DNA from 3 places in the Streptomyces sp. NPDC054786 genome. Region 2 is predicted to be linked to each of the others. Evidence: predicted binding sites of a transcription regulator. Region 2 holds the regulator's gene; each other region holds the start of a gene.

Region 1 (2,262 bases), on a different contig from region 2:
GATGCAGCCAGGCCATGATGCGGCCCTTGACGTGCGGTTCCGTGGAGCCGACGACGGTGGCGCCGACCGCGGCCATGGCCAGGCCGCAGAGCACCCAACTGGTGCGCTCGGTAGCCATGTACAGCATGATCACGAAGACGCCGAAGAAGATCAGCGAGGTGCCCAGGTCCCGTTCGAAGACCAGCACCAGCAGGCTGATCACCCAGATGGTGAAGATCGGTGCGAGCTGTCGTCCCGGGGGCAGCTGGACGCCCAGGACACGGCGGCCGGCCAGCGCCAGCGCATCGCGGTTGACGGTGAGATAGCCGGCGAAGAACACCGAGATCATGATCTTCACGAACTCGCCGGGCTGCAGCGACAGCGGCCCGAGCAGGATCCAGCGCTTGGCGCCGTACATGTCGGCGCCGAAGAAGGCCGGGGCCATCAGCAGCACCAGCGCGACCACCATCGTCAGATAGATGTAGCGCTGCAGCATGCGGTGATCGCGCAGCACCAGCAGGATCGCGATACAGACGGCCACCCCGATCACCGTCCACACCAGCTGCCCGCTCGCCGCCTCGGCGATCTTCAGCCGGGGCGTCTGCGCATAGGTGATGTCCAGGCGGTGCAGCAGCACCAGGCCGATTCCGGTCAGCAGCGTCGCCAGCGGCAGGATCAACGGATCGGCGCGGGGCGCGAAACGGCGCAGGACCAGATGCGGGACCAGCGCCACGAAGAACATGCTGACGGCGAAGCCGGTCAGCCCGCCGGGCAGTCGGCCGGTCATCGACAGGCCGGTGCAGGCGTAGCCGAAGTCCGCGATCAGCACGGCGAGGGCGAGCAGCCATGCCTCGGTCCGCCGGCGGTCCGGTGCCCGGGCCAGCGCGGCGAACGTCATGGTGCGCTCGGCGTCGCTCTCCGGTTTCCCGGGTGCCCGGGGAACGCTGGTCTGTCCACGCACGCGGTTCCTCCGCCACTGATCGTCCAGGCCGCCGGCCGGCCGGGGGTGCCCGGTTCGTCGGCCCGGCAGTCGGGGAGGTAGACGAGGCAGCCGGTGGCGTGGTTGCGAGGGAACGGGAAGGTGTGTCCGATTTGATAGGAACCTGCTCGTCACCCGGCTCCCGGCCCGCCCCGATCCCGCCGCGGGTCGGCCCTGGCCGGCGGGCTGCGGACCTCCGGAGGCCATGCCTTCGTACGGCCGGTCAACCGGCGTGGGTGGAAGCCCACCCCGCCGCGCTGGCACTCCGCTTGACCGAGTGCTAACCGCGTCATAGTCTCGGCGTTGGCACTCTCCACTGGCGAGTGCCAGACACACAGCGACGGGCAGGTCCGGCACCCGCGACGACGGATCGACCTGGTCGCCACCTCAGACAGTTAACCCCGTGAGATCTCCGAAGGGGGAGGTCGGATCGTGACGACCACCAGCTCCAAGGTTGCCATCAAGCCGCTTGAGGACCGCATTGTGGTCCAGCCGCTCGACGCCGAGCAGACCACGGCTTCGGGCCTGGTCATTCCGGACACCGCCAAGGAGAAGCCCCAGGAGGGCGTTGTCCTGGCCGTGGGCCCGGGCCGTGTCGAGGACGGCAAGCGCATCGAGCTCGACGTAAAGGTCGGCGACGTTGTGCTCTACAGCAAGTACGGCGGCACCGAGGTGAAGTACAACAACGAGGACTACCTCGTGCTCTCGGCTCGCGACGTGCTCGCGATCGTCGAGAAGTAAGTCACCCAGTTTTGCCGTGATCTGCGCCCCTGGTTCCCGCGTCTAATCAACCCGGGGCAGGGGCGCAGTTCGTTTGAGCGACAGCGGTCCCCACGTCGTGGCCGAGGATCGCAATGAGAGGACTTGAAGCAACCCATGGCGAAGATCCTGAAGTTCGACGAGGACGCCCGTCGCGCCCTTGAGCGCGGCGTCAACAAGCTCGCCGACACGGTCAAGGTGACGATCGGCCCCAAGGGCCGCAACGTCGTCATCGACAAGAAGTTCGGTGCCCCGACCATCACCAACGATGGTGTCACCATCGCCCGTGAGGTCGAGGTCGACGACCCGTACGAGAACCTGGGCGCCCAGCTCGTCAAGGAGGTGGCGACCAAGACCAACGACATCGCGGGTGACGGCACCACTACCGCCACCGTGCTGGCCCAGGCGCTGGTCCGCGAGGGCCTGCGCAACGTCGCCGCCGGTGCCTCCCCGGCCGCCCTGAAGAAGGGCATCGACGCCGCCGTCAAGGCCGTGTCCGAGGAGCTCCTCGCGACCGCCCGTCCGATCGACGACAAGACCGACAT
Region 2 (2,262 bases):
TTGGGCACGGACGAACGGGGCGTCCACCACGGCGCCATGGCCGGGAACGTACCGTGCGTCCTCGCCGCCGAGGGCCAGCAGCCGCTCCAGGGCGCCGGGCCACTGCTGGGGCAGCGCGTCGGGGCCCGCCTGGGGCTCGCCGGACTCCTCGACCAGATCGCCGCAGAAGACGATCTCCGCTTCCCCGCGCCGGCCCGGTACCAGGACGGCCAGATCGTGGGCGGTGTGTCCGGGGCCGACGTTGGCGAGCAGTACCTGCCGGTCGCCGAGTTCGACGGTGAGCTGGCCGTGCACGTGGTGGTGCGGGGCGACGAGCAGATCGGCGGCCTCCGCGGCGGCATCCGCGTCGACGCCCTCGCGGACCGCGGTCCGCCGCAGCTCGTCCTTCTCGCGCCGGAGCAACTCGCCCAGGCCGGCCGCGCCGAACACCTCGACGCCCGCGAAGGCGGCCGTGCCCAGGACATGATCGAAATGCGGATGGGTGAGCGCGACATGCGTCACTTCCCGGCCCAGTACGCCACGGATCGACCGGCGCAGATCCGCGCCGTCGCGAAGGGTCGCGCCGGTGTCGACGATCATGACGCCGGTGGTCCCGGCGATCACCCCGACCGTCTCGTCCCAGCCCGGCATCCGGCGCCTGGCGACGCCGTCACCGAGTCGTTCCCAACCGGCCTCTTCCCAAGCAGTGTGCATACCGAGACGCTAGCGCCATCGCGATAGCGTTGCCCGACAGATCGACCGAACACGGTCATCGGGCGAGTACTCCGCGCGGCCGCCCTTGCCGCAGCCGTGCTACCCGGCCGTACACTGGCTCAGGGTCTGGCACTCGGCCCGTGTGAGTGCCAGGAGAGACGAGACGGCGGACGGCCGGACTGGAGGTGCGCGGGATGCTCAGTGAACGCAGGCTGGAGGTGCTGCGCGCCATCGTCCAGGACTACGTCGGGACGGAGGAGCCGGTCGGCTCCAAGGCGCTCACCGAACGCCATCGGCTCGGGGTCTCCCCGGCCACCATCCGCAACGACATGGCGGCCCTGGAGGACGAGGGGTTCATCGCCCAGCCGCACACCAGCGCCGGGCGGATCCCGACCGACAAGGGCTACCGCCTGTTCGTCGACAAGCTGGCCGGCGTCAAGCCGCTGTCCAGCCCGGAGCGGCGGGCGATCCAGAATTTCCTGGACGGCGCCGTCGACCTCGACGACATGGTGGGCCGCACGGTCCGGCTGCTGGCGCAGCTGACCCGGCAGGTCGCCGTCGTGCAGTATCCGTCCCTGACCCGGTCCACGGTCCGGCATGTCGAGCTGCTGGCCCTGGCCCCGGCCCGGCTGATGCTCGTACTGATCACGGACACCGGCCGGGTCGAGCAGCGGATCATCGACTGCCAGGCACCGTTCGGCGAAACCTCCCTGGCGGATCTGCGGGCGCGGCTCAACAGCCGGGTCGTCGGCCGCCGGTTCGCGGATGTGCCGCAGTTGGTGCAGGATCTCCCGGAGTCCTTCGAGCAGGACGACCGCGGCACGGTCTCGACAGTGCTGTCGGTGTTGCTGGAAACTTTGGTGGAAGAGACCGAAGAGCGGCTGATGATCGGCGGTACCGCCAATCTCACGCGCTTCGGGCACGATTTCCCCCTGACGATCCGGCCCGTGCTGGAGGCCCTTGAGGAGCATGTGGTGATGCTCAAGCTGCTCGGGGAGGCCAACGACTCGGGCATGACCGTACGTATCGGGCATGAGAATGCCCATGAAGGCCTGGCGTCCACATCGGTCGTCACGGTCGGCTACGGTTCGGGCGACGAGGCAGTCGCCAAACTCGGCGTGGTCGGACCGACCCGCATGGACTACCCCGGAACGATGGGAGCGGTACGCGCAGTGGCACGTTACGTCGGACAAATCCTCGCGGAGTCGTAAGTGGCCACGGATTATTACTCGGTCCTCGGCATCAGCCGTGATGCCTCGCAGGACCAGATCAAGAAGGCCTTCCGTCGGCTGGCGCGTGAGCTGCACCCGGACGTGAACCCGGATCCCAAGACCCAGGAGCGGTTCAAGGAGATCAACGCCGCTTACGAGGTCCTGTCGGACCCGCAGAAGAAGCAGGTCTACGACCTCGGCGGCGACCCGCTCTCGCAGGCCGGCGGCGGCCAGGGCGCGGGCGGCTTCGGCGCGGGCTTCGGCAACTTCTCCGACATCATGGACGCGTTCTTCGGCACCGCGTCGCAGCGCGGGCCGCGCTCGCGCACCCGCCGCGGCCAGGACGCCATGATCCGGC
Region 3 (2,262 bases), on a different contig from region 2:
GTGGGAGACGCCGTCGCCGGTCTCGGTGCCCGCGTCCAGGTCGGTGACCAGGGCCAATGACGCGTAGCACAGGCCCAGTTCACGGGCCAGGACGGCTTCGGGGTGGCCGGTCATGCCGACCACAGACCAGCCCTGAGCGGCATGCCAGCGCGATTCGGCGCGGGTCGAGAAGCGCGGGCCCTCGATGACGACGAGGGTGCCGCCGTCGACCGGCTCCCACTCCCGGCCGCGGGCCGCCGCGAGGGCCGCCTCGCGCCCGGCGGGGCAGTACGGGTCGGCGAAGGTCAGATGGACCACGTTCGGGACGCTCCCGTCCGGGAGGGCCTCGCCGTCGAAGTAGGTCTGGGTGCGGGCCTTGGTGCGGTCGACGAGCTGGTCGGGGACCAGGAGCGTGCCGGGGCCGTATTCGGGGCGCAGACCGCCGACCGCGCACGGGGCGAGGACCTGGCGCACACCGAGCGAGCGCAGCGCCCACAGGTTGGCGCGGTAGTTGATGCGGTGCGGCGGGAGGTGGTGGCCGCGGCCGTGCCGGGGCAGGAACGCGACCTGGCGGCCGGCGATCTCTCCCAGGAACAGCGAGTCGCTGGGGCGCCCGTAGGGGGTGTCCACCGTGATCTCGGTCACGTCGTCGAGGAAGGAGTAGAACCCCGATCCGCCGATAACGCCAATCTCCGCGTCAGCCATGCCGGTCACACTATCGGGGCATGGCGGTCGCGGACGGCCGGGTGGTGGAGGCGAAAGAAACCCGTAAGACAGCGGACCCCGCCGTCGGTGACGGCGGGGTCCGAAGAGCTGTGGTTCAGGCCGCTGAGCTGGAGCCCGAGGTGCTGCCGGACGACGACGCGGCGGCCGGGGCCGAGGACTTGGTGTCCGAGCCGCCGGACGAGGAGCTGCCGGACGAGGAGCTCGACGAGTCCGAGGAGGACGAGGTGCCCGACGCGGAGGCGTTCTTCGAGGGGCTGCTGCTGGACGACGAGCCGCGGCTGTCGTTGCGGTAGAAGCCGGAGCCCTTGAAGACGATGCCGACCGCGGAGAACACCTTCTTGAGGCGTCCGTTGCAGCCGGGGCACTCGGTGAGCGCGTCGTCGGTGAACTTCTGCACCGCCTCGAGGCCCTCGCCGCACTCGGTGCACTGGTACTGGTACGTCGGCACTTGTCTTCCTCCTGGCACTCTCACTCGATGAGTGCTAACGACGCTCCATCTTGCAGTATTCCCGCCCGTCAGTCCACCGTGACCGCCGTACGGTGACCGACTCCACGTTCGGTCAGGCGCGCGCCAGCTCCCGTTGCCGGTCCTCGGAAGGGGCCGGGACCTGGGCATCCACGCCGTGCGCGAGGGCGCCGGCGGCCACGGTCGACGAGCGCGGCAGCAGATGGACGCGGAGCGCCAGCAGCACCGTCAGTGCCAGTGCCGTACCGGCCAGCGGCACCAGGAATCCGGTGCTCGGCCCGAAGCCGTCCGCGAGCTGACCTGCGGAGGTGGCCGCGGCCGCCTGGCCCAGGGCGACCGCGCCGGTCAGCCAGGTGAAGGCCTCGGTGCGGGCGCCGGCCGGCACCAGCGATTCGACCAGCGTGTAGCCGGTGATCAGGGCCGGGGCGATGCACAGGCCGACGACCAGGCCGACCGCGCCGAGCAGCGGCACCGCGGTCACCGCCCACAACGGGGTGGTGGCCAGTGCCAGCAGCCCGTACGCGACCAGCAGCCGGCGCCGCGGGCCGACCTTCCAGGCGATGGCCCCGCAGGCGATACCGGCGAGCATGTTGCCGCCGGCGAAGATCCCGTAGAGCACGCCGTTGATACCGGGCTGCCCGATGTGCTGGGTGAACGCGGTCAGCGAGACCTGCATACCGCCGAAGACGGCGCCGATGCCGAGGAACGCCACGATCAGTACGCGTACGCCGGGCACCGACAGCGCCGAGACACGCGGCCGGTCGCCGTCCTGCGGCCGGTGCACCGGAGGCTGGCTGCGCCGCTGGGAGGCGAACAGCAGCCCGCCGGCCAGCGTCAGCGCGGCCTCGGCGACCAGACCGGCCGCCGGATGGATGCCGGTGCACAGCGCGGTCGCCAGTACGGGGCCGACGACGAAGGTGAACTCGTCGGTCACCGACTCGAAGGCGGCGGCCGTCGGCATCAGCGGGCTGCCGCCGAGCCGGGCGGCCCAGCGGGCCCGCACCATCGGGCCGACCTGCGGCGTCGAGGCGCCCGTAGGGACGGCCACCGCGAACAGCGCCCACAGGGGGGCGTGGGCGAGGGCGAGGGTG

The links. The regulator HrcA, encoded in region 2, represses chaperone genes, less so after heat shock. The targets are predictions, from matches to a motif close to TTNGCACTCNGNNNNNCNGAGTGCNAA.
Region 1: the regulator HrcA is predicted to act here: its motif matches at 1,216-1,242, upstream of groES (co-chaperone GroES).
Region 3: the regulator HrcA is predicted to act here: its motif matches at 1,165-1,191, upstream of ACWGI6_RS27205 (FmdB family zinc ribbon protein).

Annotation. Positions count from the first base shown of each region.
Region 1 is NZ_JBSHAW010000002.1:214,545-216,806, forward strand. Features, by position in the region: gene ACWGI6_RS03365 (FtsW/RodA/SpoVE family cell cycle protein) at 1-877, opposite strand, end outside; gene groES (co-chaperone GroES) at 1,391-1,699, shown strand; gene groL (chaperonin GroEL) at 1,835-2,262, shown strand, end outside.
Region 2 is NZ_JBSHAW010000030.1:77,686-79,947, forward strand. Features, by position in the region: gene ACWGI6_RS24925 (MBL fold metallo-hydrolase) at 1-693, opposite strand, end outside; gene hrcA (heat-inducible transcriptional repressor HrcA) at 888-1,904, shown strand; gene dnaJ (molecular chaperone DnaJ) at 1,905-2,262, shown strand, end outside.
Region 3 is NZ_JBSHAW010000035.1:41,066-43,327, reverse strand. Features, by position in the region: gene ACWGI6_RS27210 (S-methyl-5'-thioadenosine phosphorylase) at 1-684, opposite strand, end outside; gene ACWGI6_RS27205 (FmdB family zinc ribbon protein) at 800-1,153, opposite strand; gene ACWGI6_RS27200 (MFS transporter) at 1,266-2,262, opposite strand, start outside.